2 regions of the Priestia sp. AB genome follow, and region 2 is predicted to be linked to the other one. Evidence: a T-box and tRNA genes for the amino acid it is inferred to sense, from the RefSeq annotation. Region 2 holds a T-box; the other holds one or more tRNA genes.
What was found. The T-box of region 2 lies ahead of thrS (threonine--tRNA ligase). A T-box ahead of a tRNA ligase gene usually reads a tRNA of that ligase, here a tRNA-Thr.
Positions count from the first base shown of each region.

Region 1 (11,093 bases), on a different contig from region 2:
AAATTTTCCCATCGTGCGATAATAAAAGCAGCTACCGCATAACCAATAATATTAACTGTAGTCCGGTAATTACCCATAAAGCGATCAGGAGCGAGCATCAGAGCAACGGCAGCTACCGGAATGGATCCTGTTGCTGCTGCGGTAGCCGAGAGAGCAACAAAAGCTGATCCTGGAATACCAGCCATTCCTTTAGACGTAAGAAGAAGAACACCAAGCATTAAAAGCTGATCAGTGAGGCTCAAATCCACACCTGTTGCTTGTGCTAAAAAGACGAGGGCAAGAGACAGGTAAATGGAAGCACCGTCTAGATTAAACGAATAGCCTGTAGGCACAACAAGGCCCACGACTGCTTTGTTGCATCCTGCTTGTTCGAATTTATCCATGAGCTGCGGCATAACGGCTTCAGTGGAACCCGTAGCAAATGCCAGCATAATTTCTTCTCGTATATATAGAATGACTTTCCACAAACTTAATTTTAAATAGATTCGTAAAATAACAGCTAAAACAAGAACAAATGCTAGACAGGCAATTGTCATAGCGATAAATAACTTTCCGAATGCAGCAAGTGTTCCAAGACCGTACTGACTAACTGCGAATGCCATGGCACTAAAGGTGGCAAGAGCCGTTAATTTCATAATGTATCCCATAATTTTAAACAACACATCATTTACTTTTTCCAATACATTTAAAAGGGTCTCTGCTGTTTTTTCACCTATATGGACAAGCGCGATGCCAAACAAACAAGAAATTAAAAGCACTTGAAGCATGGAGTTGCTTGAAAAAGCACCAACTGCACTGTCTGGAATCATATTAAGAAAAAAATCACCTTCACTCGGAAGTTCAGAGCCGTTTGTCTTCGCGTCCACTTCGCTTGTGTTTAAGCTTGAAGGCTCAACATTCATACCGGTGCCGGGGTTCATTACGTTTGCTACTAATAGACCGATCAATAGGGAGAATGTTGTGACAATTTCGAAGTAAAGAATGGTTTTTCCGCCGATACGCCCAACTGTTTTAATGTTTCCAACCTTGGCAATTCCAACAACGACTACTCCAAAAATAAGAGGAGCAATCAGCATTTTGATAAGCTTAATAAAACCGTCTCCAATCGGTTTCACAGCATTTCCAAAGCTTGGCCATAGATATCCTACGGCTATGCCAAGTACAATTGCCATCATAATTTGAAAGAAAAGACCTTTATAAAAAGGTTTTTGCTTACTTTTTGCCGCTGTTTGTGTCATGTGTTCTCCCTTCGTCGTACAATTTTTTGGATATCACAACAGATGTTATGTTTTTTTACATTTTAACGTAAGGTTGTTTGAGATGTCATTGGTCTCTTTGACTAAAATTCAATAAAAATATTAGTTGAAGTGTATAAGAAGGGAAGGGAAGTGGTTTAAAACATTATTATTTTTAATGTAGATCTTTAAAAAAGTTAATAAAAAGCACATGCAAAGGCATGTGCTTTTATTTGTTAAATTAATTTAATTCCGCTAATTAGAATGATGGTTGCCATAATGGCTTGAAGCGGTCTTGAAGGCACTTTCGTTGATAAACGGCTTCCGATTAACACACCTGGAATAGATCCAGTTAATAGGTTAGCAGTCAACATGTAATCCACGCTTCCAAAGCTTGCATTTAAAATACCAGCCACCGTAACGAGAAGAAACGCATGTGCAATATCAGTTCCAACCAGCTCAGATGTTTTTAGCTTAAATAAGTACAGCATCGCAATCGCAAATAATGAGCCCGAACCAATCGATGTTAGTCCGACAATGAATCCAAAGACTACGCCAATTCCGATTGTTAATCCTTTTTTCTGATTTAAGTCCATTTCCTGAAACCGATTTGGGCGAATTAATTTATCAAAAAAGACGCGAAAGATAATTGAAATGGCAACCAGCGTCATGACATATCCAAGAGCGTGCTTAATAATCGTTTCTTGATGCTCGTGAAAAGATGGAAATGCATGAAGTGTGACAATAGCTAGCACAGCGCTCGGAATACTTCCGAAGGCTAAATATTTTGCTAATTTAAAGTTAATGGTTCGCTGTTTGTAGTGCTGAGCGACTCCGAATAATTTTGTGATAGAATTGTAGACAAGATCTGTTCCTACGGCAATGGAAGGGTTAATGCCGAGTACAATCAGTAAAGGTGTTAATAAAGCGGCACCTCCAACCCCCGTTAAGCCTACAAGGGTTCCAACGAATAATCCCATTAAGGTAATTGATAGTTCCATATTTCGTCCTCCTACTCTCAAAACCAAGTACATTGATCTGATTATAGAGCATTGTAACTCATATGTAAATAAAATTCTGAATATTTTTAGTGAAGTTGAAAAGGTTTTCTTAGCCTTCACTATTTTAGGGAACGGACGATAAAGTGATAGGAAGTTGTAAAAAAGTAAATAGAATACGTTTATTTATCTATGATTACGCTCTAATTTGTGTTACAAATGTAAATGCAATAAAAGAGTTTATTTTTATCTCATTTGAAAGACCGGTGAATGCATGAGTTTTGTCACGAAAGATTTGTTAATTAATTTTCTATTTATTTTATTGGCGCTGTTTTTAGTGCAGATGTTTTATTTAATCAAGTATGCTAAAAAAATTCATTGGTGGAAAGATCGTTATATCGCGGTATTTCCGATTTTAGCCATTGCCTTTTGCCTTTTGTTTCCGGTTAACGGAGCTTATGTCCCGGATGACTATCGAATGGATCTACGAAGAATTCCTTATATTTTAGGAACGTTATATGGAGGCTGGCCGCTAGGGAGCTTGCTTTTTGTCTTTATTTTACTGCTGCGCTTGCTAATTGGCGGGTACGATGTAGGGTTTTTATCAACACTAATTTCTCTTCCGATTTTATCCATTCCTTTATTTTTCATAACAAAATACTTTTTACATTTTTCATTAAAAAATCGAATTATCGTAAGCACCTGTCTTAGTATAATCGGTTCTTTATTAGCTATGCTTGTATCTATTTTTATCTTGCGCGTAACAAGCATTCCGATTAGCGTGTGGGTTCAATTTGCGATTTTAGATGTAGCAGGAATGTTTGTAATTACCATACTGTGGGAAGCAATACGGGCAAATTTACTAGTGCTGCAGCGCCTGATGAAAGCAGAGAAACTAGAAATTGTCAGTCATTTAGCTGCCAGCATCTCTCATGAGGTGCGAAATCCTCTAACGGCAAGCAGAGGATTTATGCAAATGCTGCAAGAAGATGAAAAAGAACCTGCTAAAAAACGTTACATTTCCATTGCGATTAATGAACTAGATCGTGCAAAAGAAATCATTGATGATTACTTGCTGTTTGCCAATTCTGCTCCGGAACGAAATGAAAAAATGAATATTTCAGAAGAGATTCATCATGTCACCCATATTATGACGCCTCTTGCCAATATGAATGGAGTCGCTATTGATTTTACATTTGATGAAAAAGTGAAGTTCTTCGTAATGGGAGAAAGAAGAAAGCTTCAGCAGTGCCTAATCAATTTATTTAAAAATAGTATTGAAGCCATGCAAAATGGAGGCACGTTAACCATTAAAGTAACAAAAGAAGGCGGAGCTGTTATTGTGGATATTATTGATACGGGCTGCGGCATGACGCAAGAACAAATCAACCGGCTAGGCGAACCGTATTTTACAACAAAAGAAAAAGGTACCGGGCTTGGAACGATGGTATCTTTCAGTATTATTCATTATATGAAGGGAAAAGTGAGTGTGTCTAGCGTAAAAGGAAAAGAAACGTGTTTTTCACTTGAATTTCCGCTGTATGAATAAAAAGGCTGGGACAAAAGTTATTTAGTTGAAGGAAGATCCGAATGCGTTTGATTCTTAAGGGAGAATCAAACGTATTCGGATTTTTTAATGCAGTTCACTCACATACTGATCAATCATCGCCTGCAGTTCCTCTAGGTTCGTTTTACTGTTGTTAACAGGCAGCTGCTTTAATGAATGAAGAGCACTATCCACAACAAACTTGCGGGGCTTTGATTGTTTAAACAGCTCTTCTTCAATAAAACTAATAAGCTCTGTGCATTTTTGACGTTCGAATTCATCCGTAAATTGTTTGTGAACTTGTTTTTTTAAATCGATAAGTGCTGCAGAAATGTCCTGTCCTATTTGATTTTTAGTATTCGGGCAAGATGGAAGCCATTCTTTAATCGTTTGTGGATCGAGCAAAATGTCTCCTGAATTTGCTACTTCGTCTACAAGAGGCAGCAGGCGCTTGACACTGTAGCTTATGATCTCATGCGGGTCAGTATTTGTGCCGTTAACCATAAAATTATAGTGAAAGTTGCGATGAAGCATGCCAAGAAACATAATTGCACAATCTAGCAGGTACGGTTTCTTTTCTTGTCCAAATAAATCAATGAACCGTTTGTAAACCCAGTTTACTTCAATAAACTGGGTGTTTTTTATGTATGCTTTTAAATCGGGATCATTGGAAACAAATACTTCTTCAAGTAATGTAAAAAATTTATGTTTATGATGGTTTTTCATCTGTGCATCAATCTGTTTAACAAACACATCTACATCGGTCAGGCTTTTACCAACCAGCAGCTGATTTCGCTCTTGTTCAATTGTTGTATGAAGCCAGGTAAAAACAGCGATTAATAATTCATTTTTTGAAGAAAAATAGTTGTAGAATGTTCCTTTTGAAATGCCGCTATAATCAATGATGTCTTGAATAGATGTAGCTTGAAATCCTTTTTCAACGAAGAGATGGTGTGCATTTTTTACAACTTGCTGTTTTCGGTTATTCATTATTATCACCTAAATATAAAATTAGACTCACGGTCCAACTTTATGATACATGATTTAAAGCGTTTACACAAATGTTCTTTTCAAAAAAAAGACGATATCACGACAATGTATTGATATAAAAGGATTACAGGACTAAAAAAGTCGATAAAATAAAGGACATGAACGCAAGATTTTTCGCTTGCATAAATTGAACTCACAGTATAATATACTCTATGTAGAACATGTGTCTAAAAAAATGAACTTAAAGTATAAGGAGGTACAATAATGAGTCAATCGATAAATCAAATGGAAAAGCCGCCTTATGGCATAATTGCTATTTTGTTAATTGGCGCTTTTATCTCATTGTTGAATGAAACGTTATTAAACGTGGCGCTGCCGTCTATTATGAAAGACTTAGATGTGACAACGTCAACTGTCCAGTGGCTTTCTACTGGTTATATGTTAGTGAATGGTATTATGATTCCAACTACCGCTTTTTTAATTCAGCGTTATTCTGTCAGAGGCTTATTTTTAACGGCTATGACTTTATTTACAGCAGGAACAATACTTGCCGGTGCTTCGCCCGTATTTTCGGTCTTGTTAACCGCTCGTATTATTCAAGCATCAGGCGCAGCCATTATGATGCCGCTTTTAATGAACGTATTGCTCACAAGTTTCCCATTAGAAAAACGCGGAGCTGCGATGGGAATTTTCGGTTTAGTTATGATTTTTGCTCCGGCAATTGGTCCTACCTTATCAGGGTGGCTGATTGAACACTATGAGTGGAGAATGCTGTTCCACCTTGTTACGCCAATCGCGGCAATTGTATTAATAGGTGCTTTCTTCCTATTAAAAGACAAAAAAGAAAAAGTGGAAATCAATTTGGATTTTTTATCTCTTTTGTTATCTACAATTGGATTTGGAGGACTTCTATACGGATTTAGCTCAGCAGGGGATAAAGGCTGGGATTCTGTGGAAGTATACGGCACCATTATCGTAGGAGCTGTGGCGCTGATTTTATTTATTACGCGTCAGTTCAAGCTGAAAACACCTATGCTTGAATTCCGCATTTTTAAATATCCAATGTTTGCTTTATCATCAACGATTTCAATGGTGATTACAATGGCATTATTCTCAGCCATGCTGCTAATGCCAATTTATGTTCAAACGGTACGAGGCATTTCTCCGCTTCACTCAGGATTACTAATGCTTCCGGGTGCGCTACTCATGGGTGTGATGTCTCCGATTACCGGAAAATTATTTGATAAATTCGGAGCGCGTGCACTGGCTGTAACGGGTCTAACGATTACAGCCGTCACGACGTATTTCTTCAGTAACTTAGAGCTTGATACGACATATACAACGCTCATTACGCTTTACACGCTTCGCATGTTCGGAATGTCTATGGTGATGATGCCGGTTATGACAAACGGATTAAATCAGCTGCCGCAGCGCTTTAATCCGCATGGTACTGCGATGAATAACACGCTTCAACAAGTATCGGGAGCTATTGGTTCGGCTCTTTTAGTAACGGTGATGTCAAATCGTACAGCTACGCATGCAAAAGAGCTTGCTCAAGATGCAATGAGCGGAGCAGGAGCAGCGAATGCAACGGCAGCCGGGGCAGCTCAAATGAAAGAACAAATTGGGATGCAGGCAATGGTACAAGGAATTAACGATGCGTTTGCCGTCTCAGTAGTACTAGTGGTGGTTGCCTTAATTCTTTCATTGTTTATGAAACGCGCCACGCCGGCAAGTGAAGATGAAGTGATAAAGGAAAAAGCAGGAAGCGAGCAGTTTGCTAAATAAAAAAGAAATCCCCGCTGAGACAGCGGGGATTTCTTTAGCTTGTATATCTAAAGCTTAAGCCCATTTTCTTTAATAATTTCCGGTAGCCGATGGACGTTTGATCAGCCATAATATGCGCTTCCATCTGCAGGTCTAAAGGCAAGTCTTCAGGCTTTTGGTTTTCAACCATTTCACGGTCTTCGTCAAAGACGCGAAGGTTAAAGTCATACACACCTTCAACGCTCGAATCTTTGTCAAAGTTTCGAGCGATTGGTGCGAATAAACGTGTTTCGCGGGCTGAAATAGGAGAGACTGCATTCATAATCCACAGCTCTGCGCCTTCTGGGAAGTATACTTTTAGCGTAGCTGTAAACGGCGGATAAACATCAAAGACGCGAAGCCATTTAAAATCAGGTGGATTTAAATGCTGCTGTTCTTTGGAATAATTGCTCACGGTGCTCGTATATTCTACATGAAGCCCATAATCTGTATCGCTTACTTTATATTTAGGCACAAAGGCGTTGTTTCGATCACCAAATGTGTCCGTATGCACCCAAGCAAAATGAGCTACGTCTAAAAAGCCTTCCATTTGACGACCGGCCGAACCCATGATATCAAAGCTCGGACAAACAATTTGCTGAAAATCAGGGGCCTCCCACGCATCGAAGTAAGGCAGGTTATCTTGTTCACCTGTCAGGGAAGTCCACACTAATCCAAATCGTTCAATAACTGGATAGACAGCCATACACAGGCGGGGAGAAATGTTGGCATCAGGGTGAGCTGGAATCGACGTGCATGCGCCGTCCGTTGCATAGCGGAAGCCGTGGTAAGGACAGACAATTTCATCATCTTCCACCCAGCCCATACTAAGCGGGGTGCCTCGGTGAACGCATAAATCACGAGCCGCTACTACTTTGTGTGTGGTACGGTATAGAACTAGATTTACATCTAGCAGTTTTACGGATGTTGGTTTCTCTGTTACATCACTGCAGCGTGCGACGGGGTACCAATACTTAGCGAGCGTCGTCCAATCTTCCAGGCTGAACGTGCAGTCTCTTGGGTAGGGAGTTGCCGTTTTTGATTTGGTCATGGTTGGTTGTTGTTCCATCTATTTTCTTCCCTTCTTTTGTAAGCTCTTTTACTAAGGGTAATATAAAAAAAGAAAATTCACACAATTTATGTAAGGAGTTCTAACATAAAATATGGAACTTTGTAGAAAGTGCGAATTTCAGAAGACGTAAATTAGAGAATATACCAATAAAAAAATTTAAAAAAGCGCTTCCTAAATGAATTTAAACGTGATATAATTTTCCAAGACGCTGGTGTAGCTCAGTAGGTAGAGCACTTGCATGGTAAGCAAGAGGTCGCAGGTTCGATCCCTGTCGCTAGCATACTAAAAAACCTTCTTTCTTGTTGAAAGAAGGTTTTTTTTATTTGTGTCGGCTTTAAAATTATTCTTTCCCGCCTTGTGAAAACTTTAACAGTTTGATAGCCTTATTAGGAGGTTATGAGAAAATATGTGTATCTTTTCCCCTGTGTCTTATGAATCATATTTAGAAATATTCTTAAAAGAATGTTTATTGCCTCTGAATATTGGGTACACGAAACTCGGGGTTAAATTTCAACAGGGAGGGTGAACGATAATTTGATTACGTTTAAGAATGTGTCCAAGCAGTATCCAGACGGTACGACCGCCGTGAAAAATATTAATCTAGAAATTAAAGAAGGAGAGTTTTTCGTTTTAATTGGTCCGAGTGGGTGTGGGAAAACAACCACCTTAAAAATGATTAACCGTCTTCATGATATTACCGAAGGAGAACTATACATAAAAGATAAGCTCGTATCGGACCACAACATACATAAGCTACGCTGGAACATTGGTTATGTCCTGCAGCAGATTGCTCTTTTTCCCCATATGACCATTGCTGAAAATATAGCCATTGTACCCGAGATGAAGCATTGGAAGAAAAATAAAATCAAAACGCGCATTGATGAACTGCTTACTTTGGTAGGACTAGACCCAAAGCAGTATCGAAACCGAAAGCCGTCTGAGCTCTCAGGTGGCCAGCAGCAACGTGTAGGTGTAGCACGTGCCCTCGCAGCTGATCCCCCCGTTATTTTAATGGACGAACCCTTTAGTGCCCTTGATCCGTTAAGCCGCGAACAGCTTCAGCAAGATGTTATTAGCTTAAAAGAAAAAATCAAAAAAACATTTGTGTTTGTTACGCACGATATGAGCGAAGCGATGACGCTTGGAGATCGTATCTGCCTGATGAAAGATGGGGAAATTGTTCAAGTTGGAACCCCGGAGGAATTCATTCAAAAGCCTAAAAATGAATTTGTAAAAACATTTATTGGAAATCAAGGCAATGCTTTATTTGAGACATTGGATATGTTTGTCAAAGAAAGTGAACAGCCAGACGTAGAACCTACTGAAGAGTTAGCTTCAACTGCCACTGTTCAGCAGGCAATGGACGCCCTTTACGATCATGAAGCAATAGCCGTGAAAAAAGGGAGCAAACGTATTGGCGTTGTAACGCGCAAAACTCTATTAGCGTTTCTTTCTGATAAAACGAAAGAAGGAGGAACGCTGTAATGAATGCACTAAGCACATTATTAGATCAACGAGGAGATGCACTGTTTCAAGCTCTTCTTGAACACATTCAAATTTCAGTACTGGCTCTTGTTATCGCCGTATTAATTTCAGTGCCGCTCGGACTGTACTTAACGAGGCATGACCGCATTGCTGAACCAATCATTGGCGTAACAGCCGTACTGCAAACTATTCCTTCACTCGCTTTATTAGGGTTACTGATTCCTCTTGTCGGAATTGGAACCTTTCCCGCGGTTATTGCGCTGTTTTTATATTCGCTTCTTCCTATTGTACGAAATACATATACCGGAATTAAAGAAGTGGATCCATCTTTAATTGAAGCATCCAAAGCCATGGGGATGAACTCGTGGAGACGATTAATTAAAGTAGAACTTCCTCTAGCACTTCCTGTCATTATGGCCGGAATTCGCACAGCGATGGTACTCATTATTGGCACAGCGACAATCGTGGCTCTTATCGGAGCGGGCGGACTCGGAAGCTTAATTTTGCTTGGTATTGACCGAAGCGATAATAGTTTGATTTTATTAGGAGCCATTCCAGCAGCATTATTAGCGCTTATTTTTGATGGAATTCTGCGAACGATTGAACACTCAGCTAAAGAAGGGTCCAAAAAACGCTCGTTTATTATGATCATCGTATTAATACTCATTCTTGTTTCTCCGTTTGCAGCGATGAGCGCAACAAAACCAGACCTTGTTATCGGAGGGAAAATTGGTGCAGAACAAGACATTTTAATTAATATGTACAAAGAATTAATTGAAGATCAAACGGATATGAAAGTAAATCTTCGTTCGTCGCTTGGGAAAACGGTATTTGTATTTGAGGCTCTGCGTAACAAGGAAATCGATTTGTACCCTGAATATACAGGTACAGCCATTGTGACGCATCTAAAGGAACAGCCGGACAGCAAAGATGAAACAGAGGTGTACAAGCAGGCAAAAGAAGAGTTTCAAAAGAAATTCGGTCTTGTCTATTTAGATCCAATGAAGTTTAATAATACGTACACATTGACCGTGACAAAAGAATTTGCCAAAGAAAATAATCTAACAACTATTTCAGATTTGGCAAATGCAACAGATAAAGTAAAAGCAGGATTTACGCTTGAGTTTAAAGATCGTGAAGATGGCTATGTAGGCATCCAAAAAGAATATGGCCTTACCTTCCCCAATATTAAAACCATGGAGCCGAAGCTTCGCTATCGCGCTGTAGAAAAAGGCGATATTAACATGCTTGATGCTTACGCAACGGACCCTGAAATTAAACAGTTTGGTTTGAAAGTCTTAAAAGACGATCAGCAGCTCTTCCCGCCGTATCAAGGAGCGCCTGTGCTTCGTGAAGATACGCTAAAAGAGCACCCTGAACTGAAAAAAATCTTAAATCAACTGGGCGGTAAAATCAGTGATGAGGAAATGCGTGAAATGAACTATCAAGTAAATGCGAAAGGAAAAACGGCTGAAGAAGTTGCTCATCAATTCTTAGTGAAAAAAGGATTAATTAGAGAGTAAAAACGAAGAAAAAAGCTAGGATAACAGTATGTTAGTTGAAAGAAGATCCGAATGATGAATCGTTCGGATCTCTTTATTTTAGTTGGTTCTAGCAGTTGATTGGAGGGCAACGCGAAGACTCCCGCGGAAAGCGAAGCCTTGCATGGAAATCAACTGCGGTGCAAGAAGTGATCCATACTCGATTATTTACACCATTCGTCCGTCTTTAGATTGGCGTGATTTCGTTATGTCTCAATCTCTTTTTAATGCGAGAGAAGCATTAATGAAAATGAGGTCTTATGAACAAGCTAAAGGTACCGAATTTGTTTTCTGATGGAAGGGAGGCGCTTTTATGAATTCATTTTTTACGTGTCATCCTGTACAACATTCCTTTCAGCTTTTTTCAGTTGAACATCTTGTAACTTTAGCTATTATCGTGATTATAGGAGCATTTATTTT
Region 1 is NZ_JAQMYN010000001.1:946,873-957,965, forward strand. It holds gene POF52_RS04850 (cation:dicarboxylate symporter family transporter) at 1-1,238, opposite strand, end outside; gene POF52_RS04855 (sulfite exporter TauE/SafE family protein) at 1,472-2,236, opposite strand; gene POF52_RS04860 (ATP-binding protein) at 2,508-3,782, shown strand; gene POF52_RS04865 (TetR/AcrR family transcriptional regulator) at 3,867-4,769, opposite strand; gene POF52_RS04870 (DHA2 family efflux MFS transporter permease subunit) at 5,034-6,557, shown strand; gene POF52_RS04875 (aromatic ring-hydroxylating oxygenase subunit alpha) at 6,592-7,644, opposite strand; tRNA gene POF52_RS04880 (tRNA-Thr) at 7,855-7,927, shown strand; gene POF52_RS04885 (ABC transporter ATP-binding protein) at 8,182-9,132, shown strand; gene POF52_RS04890 (ABC transporter permease/substrate-binding protein) at 9,132-10,655, shown strand; gene POF52_RS04895 (YwaF family protein) at 10,987-11,093, shown strand, end outside.
Region 1: it has a tRNA-Thr gene. The T-box ahead of thrS (threonine--tRNA ligase) is inferred to sense a tRNA for this amino acid. The anticodon was not compared.

Region 2 (11,093 bases):
TTGAATTACGCCTGGACCCAGCAGGAAAACCTTATGTAATTGAAATAGGAGCGCGCATTGGCGGATCTGGGATTTCTCATTATATCGTAAAGGAAAGTACAGGTATTAACTATATGGAGCTAGTTTTTTACTATGTATTAGGGTTAAAACCTCCTGTATTAAAAAATGAAAGAAAACGAAAGAAAGTGGTGGGCAACTACATTATCCCTGTGCAAGGCCATGGGATTTTTAAAGAAATTCGAGGCTTAGAAGACGTGCGCAGAGATACTGAAGTAAAAAGAGTTATTCAATTTATCACTAAAGGGACAGATATTTTACCATATCCGCACTTTTCAGGGTACCCTGGATTTATTTTAACCACTCATGACTCTTATTCCGACTGTGAGCAGTATTACAGCTATTTAGATAACAAAGTAAAAATCGTTTATAAAAATAAAGTAAACGCATAGGGGGGTATCAAAGGCTATGATAGTTGCAGAGTCGTCTAGTAAGAAAAATAAGCAGCTTCAAAAAATTAGCATTATCCATACCTTAGGACCTAAAGGAACAAATTGTGAAAAAGCAGGCTATCTGTGGTTCGAACGCCAAAGCATACAAGGTCAGGTCTTTTTGCATCAAACGTTGGAGGAAGCTTTAGTTCATGTGAAAGAAACAGAGAGTTCTGCTCTTCTAGGCTGCGCAGTATATCCTTACTTACATGATATTGTGTTCAAAAATTTAACTAGTTTAGAGCTAGTAGATAGCTTTATTATGCCAACGTATAACATGGTGCTTGCCTCAAAAGAAGAGGTGATAACAACCAATAACCTGTTAATTGCTTCACATCCTGCCCCTGTTGATTTAGCTCATTCCATCAGTCCCAATGTTCAGTTAGTAAATAGTAATGCTCAAGCGGCGATTGATTGCTTAGAAGGAAAGGTAGACGCATGTATTACAACGAGTAAAGCCGCTAACGAGAAGGGGTTAACAATTGTAAAAGATTTTGGAGAAGTGCCGATGTGTTTTACGCTCCACGGAAGAAAATAGGCTTAACTTTAAAAAAGAAATAAGGTGAAACAGTGATTTCTAAATTAACCCGTATTCATGTACATCTTTTGTTCTGTCTATTAGCCGTCATCGGGGGAACGACATGGGCTTTTCAAAAGACTGGATTAAAGGATAGCTTGCCTCTATGGTCAGCAGGTATGAGGTTTTTAATTGCTAGTTTAATAATTGCCCTCTACCTCTTACTCACAAAAAAAATGGCCGTTTCAAAAGAAGTAGTAATCATTTCAGCATTAAACGGAATTTTGTACTTTGCTCTACCGTTTGGTTCTGTTTATTGGGCATCTGTTTATTTGCCAAGCGGGCTTGTTTCCGTTTTAGCTGCCAGCATTTCAGTGTTTGCTCTTTTATTTAATCGCTTATTTAAAGGAACATCAGCTACAAAAGGACAAAAGCTAGGTGTAGTCATGTGCTTAATTGGTATGAGCGTTGTATTTGGAAATCAACTGTTTATACAGGGAAATGTGATTCAAATAGTAGCCATGATCGTCATTTTAATGGCTATGCTAGGTTCTGCTTTTATAACTGTTCAAGTTCAATCTCGCATAAAATCCTTGCCTATTATGACCTTTAATTCTTTTTCGATGCTAAGTGGAGGCGCTTGTTTGCTGATTGTTAGTCTATTTGTAGAAAATGGAAACCGTACTTTCTCTGGGATTAGTCTTATCTCATTATTATACTTGGCCATTATAGGGTCGGTCGTGGGGTTTTCTATTAATATTTATTTATTAAAAAAATGGCATATATCAAAAGCAACGGCGCATTTATTTATTTCACCGGTTATCGCCTTATATGTAGGATTTGTCTTTTTAGGTGAAACATTAAACAAACAGATCTATATAGGTACAGCATTTGTAATAGCAGGGGTTATATTTATTAACTTGAAAAAGCAAATAGAGAAAAACACAAATAATTCTACTCTTAAATCATCTAAAAATATTTCTGCTAAGTAGCTGTTCTAAAAAAGGAGGGTTTTAATCATGTTAACAAAAAATCATACTCAAAGTTTAGTGGAGTTATTAAACGATAAAATAGTACCTTCTCTATATGAGATAAGAAAATATCAGGGCCCAAATGGAGAGGTCAAAAGAAATTACGAAAAAGCTAGAGAGCTCTTATTAAAAGTAGTTGCTGAAACTGAAACAATATATAACTCTTTAAATTTACCTGAAGTGTGGAATGCATTAAAAAATGACGTATGTGATTGGATTGAAAGAGGACTCGATCAAGCTCCTTATTTTGATCAAACGTTAATTGCTTATAGCCCGCCTGCAAACGGGGAGGCGACGTTCTTTTTAGGACCGATTGTAACGCCTAATGGCCCTACAAAAAGAGGATTTTATTTAGAAGCCTTTATCGCTGTGCGCGATGAACCTGAAATCATGAAATCCATCGAAGCAGACCTTCCTCATCCTAAAAATGGGTGTGAATCTTTAAAGCTGTTGGCTGGTACTCAAGGATTTATGGAAGGGAAATGTATTGTATTTTTCCCTGAGAATGTAAAAACAAAAGAAAAGGTAACAAGTCAAAACTTCGCGATATTTTTCTTTAATAAATTTCACAGCATATACAATGAGGATACATTAAAAAGAGCGTCTTCTATCTTTCCTGATTTCAACTTTAAATCTCATACTATGAATAGAGAAGACACTTATCAGGCAAGGGTAATCTGGGGATATCTGCATGATTATTACCACCACTGCGGAAATAAACCTTTTGACCAACATATACAGGCGAAAATGAATTTTTTTGCAGGCATACTAGAAGAAGTTAAAGTAGATTGCCAGACGGTGCTGACTCTTCATAAAAGAAAATATCCTTTTTGGGAAGAGATAACGGAATTTGTTCTCTTTGAACGACTTTTAAGATACCCTAGTCAGCATAATGCACCTCGAAACTTTGATTCTGGAACAGGTTTTTTTCTTTTTAGCTGGCTAGTTGCAAATGGGCGTTCAATATCCCGAAAAGGAGACCATGCTTATTTAGATTTAGACATATGCTTAAAAGAACTGGATCTTTTAGTAAAAGAAATTGAAGAACTTGAAACGATTCAAAGTGACCTTGACTATAAAGAAGAAGCTGAACATTATGTTCGAAAATACTTATTACCTAGTGAGAACGATGATAAATTTATTATCCCGGACAATTACTTTATTAATCAGCAAAATAAAAAGATTGAAGTTCCATACTTACTATTCGATGACCATAATCTTTAAGGAGAAGGTGCACTAGTGACTGCTTTGCATTTAAGTAAAATAGGAAGCAAAATGACTAATAAAGTAGGCGTTCGCGCTATTATGCATGACATCCAAGAGGTGCTCAATTCCGATCTCAATCAATATGTGAATTTAAGTGCTGGCAACCCCGCCATCCTCCCTCAAGTTTATGAAATGTGGGAAGAAGCTTTAAGAGATATTGTGAACGACAAACAATTAAAAAATTTGATTAGCCAATATGGTTCTAGTTACGGTACGCATGAATTAATTGATTGCATAAGAGAATATTTCTTTACGAATTATCATATTAAACTGGACAGAGAACAAGTCTTGATCACGTCGGGAAGTCAAAATCTCTTTTTTTTAGCTTTAAATTCGTTTTGCGGTACAAGTAAAGAAGGAAGAGTAAAAAAAGCATTAATACCTATGCTTCCAGATTACGCTGGGTATAGTGGAGTCGCGCTCGAGGAAGGTGTAATAGAAGGAATTCCTCCTATCCTTTCAAAGCTTGATCATCATACGTTTCGTTATGAATTTAACAAACAGGCATTTAAAAATAAAATAGCTCAGGACCCAGACATCGGAGCTGTTGTATTATCAAGACCTAATAACCCAAGCGGCAACATCCTTTCCGAAGAAGCCGTACAGTTTATATCCCAAGTTTGCAAGCACTATCACATTCCATTGCTAATTGATTCAGCTTACGCACCGCCTTTTCCTGCTATTAATTTTATTGAAATGGATCCAATCATACATGATAATATCATTCACTGCATGAGTCTTTCTAAAGCCGGATTGCCTGGTGAGAGAATAGGAATTGCTATAGGAAAAAGTGACTTCATAAAAGTAATGGAAGCATTTCAATCAAATATTTTGATTCACTCTTCTAGGCTAGGTCAGAGGATGGTGGTTAACACCTTAAAGAGCGGGCAGTTAGCCGGAATTTCAGCTAACTATATAAGAACTCATTATAAACAAAAACATGACTATTTAAAAAAACTTTTAACTACACGTATGCCGGATGATATTCCTTGGTATTTGCACAAAGCGGAAGGTTCGTTATTTGGCTGGCTTTGGTTAGAAGGTTTGCCTTTCAGTGATAGCGATCTATACAATAAATTAAAAGCAGAAAGCTTGATTGTAGTGCCAGGCGGCTCATTCTTTCACGGCAACCAATCTTCTTCTCACAACCGGGAGTGCATTCGCATAAGTCTTACTGCTGCAGATGAGGAGTTAAAGAAAGGAATTGATATTCTTTCTTCAGTAGTTAAGGAAATATACAGTTCAAACTTTATATTTCAAACAGAAAAATTATAATTTCTTTAAGGTTTAGAAGTGCAACTCATACGTAATCATAAAGGGTTTTTTATAAGCTAAAGATTGTTTAAAGAAGACAATAACATCCAATTTCTTTTGGAACTGGATAATTTTTTGCAATGAAAGACTCCTATATTTCTGCTAGCATATGAACCACGTCAAGAAATAGCAAGGAGGCTTTTTATTTTTATGATAAAGAAACTAGTGATTGCTATAGCAATGCTTATCCCAAGTTTTGGTGCAGGTTACTCAGCATTTGCAGCAGCGCCCGCTCATGAACAGCACGTTCAAGTAAATAAAAATGACGAAGAATTATTAGCTCGTCTTGTATCAGCTGAAGCCAAAGGAGAGCCTTATGCAGGCAAAGTAGCCGTGGCGACAGTTGTATTAAATAGAGTCGACAGCAGCAAATTCCCAGACACCGTAAAAGGCGTTATTTATCAAAAAGGTCAGTATAGTCCGGTCAGCAACGGTCAAATTAATAAACCTGCAGACAAAGATTCAAAAAAAGCTGTAGAAGAAGCAATTAACTTCCAAGGTCAAGGAAAAGGTTCATTATTCTTCTTTAATCCTGATAAAACGGGAGATCAATGGCTGCGCCAAAAACAAGAAACAATTAAAATAGGAAATCACGTATTTGCAAAATAATAAAAAAGCTAATGGCTAGCTGCGCGCTGCTATTAGCTTTTTTAGTTATGTACATAAGATAAACAGTAGAATAATCTTTAAAATTAGAATTTCATGGTAAAATATAAAAAGTCATTCATAATTAAAAATATGAGGTGATAACGTGAAAGAGAATATGATGTTTGCTTGGATAGCTTCATGGTTAGCTCTTGCTGGTCAGCTCGTTTTTTTACGGGATTAGCGCTTTTTACAGGGGATTGGCGCTACATGATGTGGAGTTTTATGATAAGTATAATTGTAGGTATACCTAGTATCATTAGCACCTATAAACGAAATCAGCAGCTAAAAGCTTACAAAAAATAAGGAATATCGTATTGAAACGAGTTATGAAAGACTTAGAGAAATCCTCCAAGTCTTTTTTTGTGTGGGTATAAAAAGACATGAACCGTACTCCGTTCTTCTAAAAAAAGTGCTTTTTACATAGTTTATCAATACAGAAAATTTGATAAACATGCGGAGGAATAAACATGCAGAAACAGCCTAATTTTTTGTTGATTATCGTGGACGAGGAGCGATTTCCACCCTTATATGAAAGTAAAGAACTAAAAAAGTGGAGAAAAAAACATTTAAAAGCACATGAATTTTTAAAACAGCATGGAACGGAGTTTACTCGTCACTACGTCGGTTCTACAGCTTGTTCACCAAGTCGAGCTACATTGTTTACAGGGCAGTATCCTTCCTTGCACGGAGTTACGCAAACGCAAGGTATCGCAAAGAAATCACAAGATCCTGATATGTTTTGGCTGCAGCCTAATACCGTCCCGACGATGGGAGAGTATTTTAAGAAGGCTGGGTATCAAACCTTTTATAAAGGAAAATGGCATATTTCTGATGAGAACATCTTAATTCCAGGAACACATGACGTTTTTTCTAGCTATCAGATGCAAACAGGAATACCGGATCCAGAGAAAGAATGCCTTTATCAACGGGCTAATAAGCTTGAAAAGTTTGGTTTTTCAGGGTGGATTGGTCCGGAACCGGAAGGGAGAAATCCGCACAATTCCGGTTCATCTGCGGCCGTTGGAGTGAGCGGACGAGACGAAATATATGCAGAGGAAATCATAGAGCTTATTCAACGATTAGAACATCAAGCGCCTGCGCAGCCTTGGCTCATGGTAGCTTCATTTGTGAACCCGCATGACATTGCGCTGTTCGGAGCGATTACCAAACACCTTCCTATGTTTCAGTTTTCTATTGATGAGACGATTCCAAACATCGATCCGCCACCTACCATTAGAGAACCTTTACAAACAAAGCCTAGCGCTCAAAGCAGCTATAAATACATCTATCCAAAAGCGCTGCAGCCAACCCAAAATTCTAGCTTCTACCGGCGCTTGTATTATCAGCTGCAAAAAAATGTTGATAAACAAATTTTAAAAGTTCTTCGGACCATGGAACAATCTTCGTTCTATGAAAATACAATTATTATTTTTACGTCTGATCACGGTGATTTGCTTGGAGCTCACGGGGGACTACATCAAAAATGGTACAACATGTATGAAGAATCTATTCACGTTCCGCTTCTCATTCATAACAAGCGTTTGTTTCCTAGTTATCAACGTACAGACACACTGACTAGTCACCTTGACTTGATCCCGACAATGCTTAGTTTAGCTAATATAGATGCTTCCGCTATTCAAAAGCAATTACAAAAAAGTCATACGGAAGTACATCCATTTGTTGGGCGAGACCTCTCAGGTATACTTCGAGGAGAAACGTGTGCTGAGCAAGAGGAAACAGCGATTTTCTTCATGACGGATGATGACCCGACAAAAGGACTTCACCAAACAAATTTTTTAGGAGAAAGCTACCCGTCAGTTGTTCAGCCTAATCACATTCAAGCGATCATTGTCGAGTTTTCGTCAGCGGCAGGAAAGGAAATTTGGAAATACGCTCGCTATCATGATAATCTGCAATTTTGGTCAGCAGATGACGAAAAAGATGAATTCATTCACGGAGAGCGATATGAAGGTTACCCTGTGAGTTTTACTACCCTTAAAACAACCCGTGTTCCTGATCAAATTGAAATGTACAATTTGACCAAGGATCCGTTAGAAACAGTAAATCTGGCTCACCCGTATTTTTCGACAAATGAAACAAGGAAAATTCAGCGGCAGCTTGACGTTATTCTTAAAGAACAAGTCAGGAAAAAACGGATTTTTCCGCAAAGTGGAAGCATGCATGATGAGCTTTTGTCTAAAGATAGATAAAAATAGTTTCTATGGATTCAAGTCAGATATTTGCGTGAGCAGAAAAAGGTGTATTTAATATTTTAGTATATAAATTGAAAACCTGATGATGCTTGTGTTAGGTTACTTGTTCTGGTTTGGGGTAGTATTGGTTTCACTTCATTAATCCCGCTTAGATAAAACAAATAAGGACTTATAGCATCTTTCTTTTTCGCCTTTATTGTTATGAAAATAAGAATGAAATGTAGTCGTTAATAGTATAATAAAAAACTTTTTAAGTCCGTAGATTCTTAAGTAACTTTTCAAGAATTCAAGCATAAAGTAATTCTATACCATAAAAAAATAAAAAATTACTTCTTGACTTCTGTTAAATTTATACACTATAATCTCTTTTAACAACTAATAAACAGTATTTGGCAATGAAAAGGACACGAATTAGATACTGTTTTCTTCGCAGAGAATAGGGTCACTGGCTGAGAGCCCTTAAGAAATCATCTAATTTACCACCTTAGAGCTATTGCAGGGAACGTGCATAACTGAAACTGCAATCGGTAAAACCGTTATCTTTTTTGAGCGTGAAATACGTATAGGTATTTCACGGAATTAGGGTGGTACCACGGCCGCATTCGTCCCTTCACTAGGGATGAGTGCGGCTTTTTATGTAGAAAAAATGAATATACAAGCAATGAAAAGGACATGAATCATTTTTGTATTTTCTTTACAGAGAGTAGGGTCACTGGCTGAGAACCCTTAGAAAACGAAATGAATTTACCACCTTGGAGCTGCGGCGGGGAATGTGTATACACTGAAACCGCAACCGGTAAAACCGTTATCTTTTTAAGCGTAAAATACGTATACGTATTTTACGGAATTAGGGTGGTACCACGGCCGCATTCGTCCCTTTACTAGGGATGAGTGCGGTTTTTTGTTGAATAGAAACATATTGGAGGAATGAACATGTCAAAACAAGTGGAAGCAGAAAAGCGAAATCATCAAAAGTTAGGTCAAGAACTGGAGCTGTTTATGTCGATGGAAGAAGCTCCTGGTATGCCATTTTTCTTACCTAACGGAATGATTATTCGAAATGAGTTAGAAAATTACTGGAAACAAAAGCATTATAAAGCAGGCTATCAAGAAATAAAAACACCCATCATGATGAAACAGGAGCTCTGGGAACAATCAGGGCACTGGGAGCACTATCATGAGAATATGTATTTTTCAAATGTTGACAAACAAAACTATGCGATTAAACCGATGAATTGTCCGGGAGCCATTTTATTGTTTAACAGCAAGCGAAGAAGCTACCGAGAACTTCCGATTCGATACGCAGAGCTTGGATTAGTTCATCGTCACGAGCTTTCTGGGTCTTTAAACGGATTGCTAAGAGTCCGTTCATTTACACAGGACGACGCTCATTTATTCGTAGAACTCAGTCAGATTGAAGCTGAGATTAGCCGCATCCTAGCGTTTATCCATGACTTTTACTCACATTTTGGCTTCAATTACAAAGTGGAGTTATCCACACGACCTGAAAAATTCATGGGAGATATTGAAACATGGAACCAAGCAGAAAAGTCCCTTCAATCTGTGTTAAGTGAAAAAGGCTTAGACTATCAGGTAAATGAAGGAGACGGAGCTTTTTATGGGCCGAAAATCGACTTTCATATTTTAGATTCCTTAGGTCGCAGCTGGCAGTGCGGAACAGTTCAGCTTGATTTCTTAATGCCGGAGAAGTTTGACTGTATGTATATTGGAGAAGACAATAAACCTCATCGTCCCGTAATGATTCACCGCGCTATATACGGATCAGTTGAACGATTTATGGCCATCTTGATTGAACATTACGAAGGTCAATTTCCTCTTTGGTTAGCTCCTGTTCAATTTAAGCTTTTGCCTATTGCACCGCCGCACGTGGAATATGCATATAAAGTGAAGCATGAGCTGGAGTTAAAAGGGTATCGTGTTGAAGTAGATGATCGCATTGAAAAAATAGGGCTGAAAATTCGAGAAGCAGAAATGCTGAAAGTTCCTTATATGGCTGTGATAGGAGATAAAGAAGTGGAAAATGAATCGCTTGCTATGCGAAAGCACGGGAAGAAAAATATAGGAACAGTAAGTGTAGAAGAGGCAGCTGTACACTTGAATAAAGAAAAGAATTCAAACAGAGTGTATTGAAGCTATTTACTTTACTAAATAGAAAAATCCGATTTTTTAAGTCGGATAGTGATTCCCTTCATTTTGTCTCACACCAAAATGAAGGGAATATTGAACTAGAAGGGTATAAGATAATATATATCAGCAGTATAACTTTTGCCTTAGACAAACGCCGGTATTTTATAAAAAAATTTATCTTATTGCATTCGAATCGTTTGTACGGGATGAAGCTGAAGCCTCACCTGATGGTTTGTTTATATTTTGCTGATCTCGCTTCTTTTTAGAAGGAGAGTAAAAAAGAAATTTAAACATAAAGTATACTCCTAATGCTAGTAAAATACAGCCAATAAGTAAGTTAATCATCTTTCTCCGCCCTTCATACACTTCGGTTTTCATCATTATAACACCCGGTAAGATAAAACATTCATTGTTCTGTAAATAATCTCTATGTCAGGAATTTATATCTGAAGATAGTTAGTGAAAAAAGTTATCTAAAAACATGTAAAGTAATTTTTTAGAATATTATTTTTATTCAAACTTATTATACGTAAGCACAATGATAATCTCTTTATTTAGTTTATAAATCCAAAATAGAGCAATATTAAGAAATCGCTTACAAAAATTCTTGAAATATATATAATGATATTAGTATACTAATAGACAAGTTAGTAATTATTTCTATATAATTACTTCTGTATCTGAAGTAAAAACGCGCAGCCCAATGGGGAAAAACGTTATTTTCAAGTTTTTCAAGGGATGAGTGGCAACAGAGAGGAGAGAGTGCAATGGGAAAACTATTTAAAAAGAAGTCAATCGAGCAATTATTAGAACAAAGTCAAAACAAATCTCTAGTCAAAACATTAGGAGCATTCGATTTGACTCTTCTTGGTATTGGAGCCGTAATCGGAACAGGGGTTTTAGTATTAACAGGCTTAGTAGCTGCTAACGATGCTGGACCAGCCGTTATTTTTTCTTTTATATTGGCGTCTATTGTATGCGGTTTTGCAGCGCTATGCTATGCGGAATTTGCTTCAACTATACCTGTATCTGGGAGCGTTTACACCTATACATATGCAACCATCGGCGAAGTGGTAGCGCACTTAATGGGGTGGACGTTGCTTTCTGTCTATTTGTTAACAATGTCAGCAGTAGCAAACGGATGGTCTTCTTATTTTAACAACTTTTTAGAAGGTTTTGGTTTTTCGCTGCCAAAAGAATTGATTACGATCCCTGCAAATGGAGGTCTAGTGAACCTTCCTGCTATTTGTATTACGCTTCTTATTACATGGCTGCTTTCAAGAGGAACAAAAGAAAGTAAAAAAGTGAATAACTTTATGGTGCTTGTTAAATTGTTTATTATCCTTCTTTTTATTATTGTAGGAGCTTTTTATGTAAAACCGTCTAATTGGACACCTTTTATGCCTTATGGAATTGAAGGTGTTGTGACAGGGGGCGCGGCCGTATTTTTTGCTTTCTTAGGTTTTGA
Region 2 is NZ_JAQMYN010000003.1:58,865-69,957, reverse strand. It holds gene POF52_RS09995 (ATP-grasp domain-containing protein) at 1-449, shown strand, start outside; gene POF52_RS09990 (hypothetical protein) at 466-1,026, shown strand; gene POF52_RS09985 (DMT family transporter) at 1,059-1,997, shown strand; gene POF52_RS09980 (DUF6421 family protein) at 2,025-3,260, shown strand; gene POF52_RS09975 (valine--pyruvate transaminase) at 3,276-4,577, shown strand; gene POF52_RS09970 (cell wall hydrolase) at 4,767-5,225, shown strand; gene POF52_RS09965 (sulfatase-like hydrolase/transferase) at 5,732-7,474, shown strand; T-box leader at 7,864-8,090, shown strand; T-box leader at 8,130-8,358, shown strand; gene thrS (threonine--tRNA ligase) at 8,411-9,628, shown strand; gene POF52_RS09955 (hypothetical protein) at 9,800-10,006, opposite strand; gene POF52_RS09950 (amino acid permease) at 10,393-11,093, shown strand, end outside.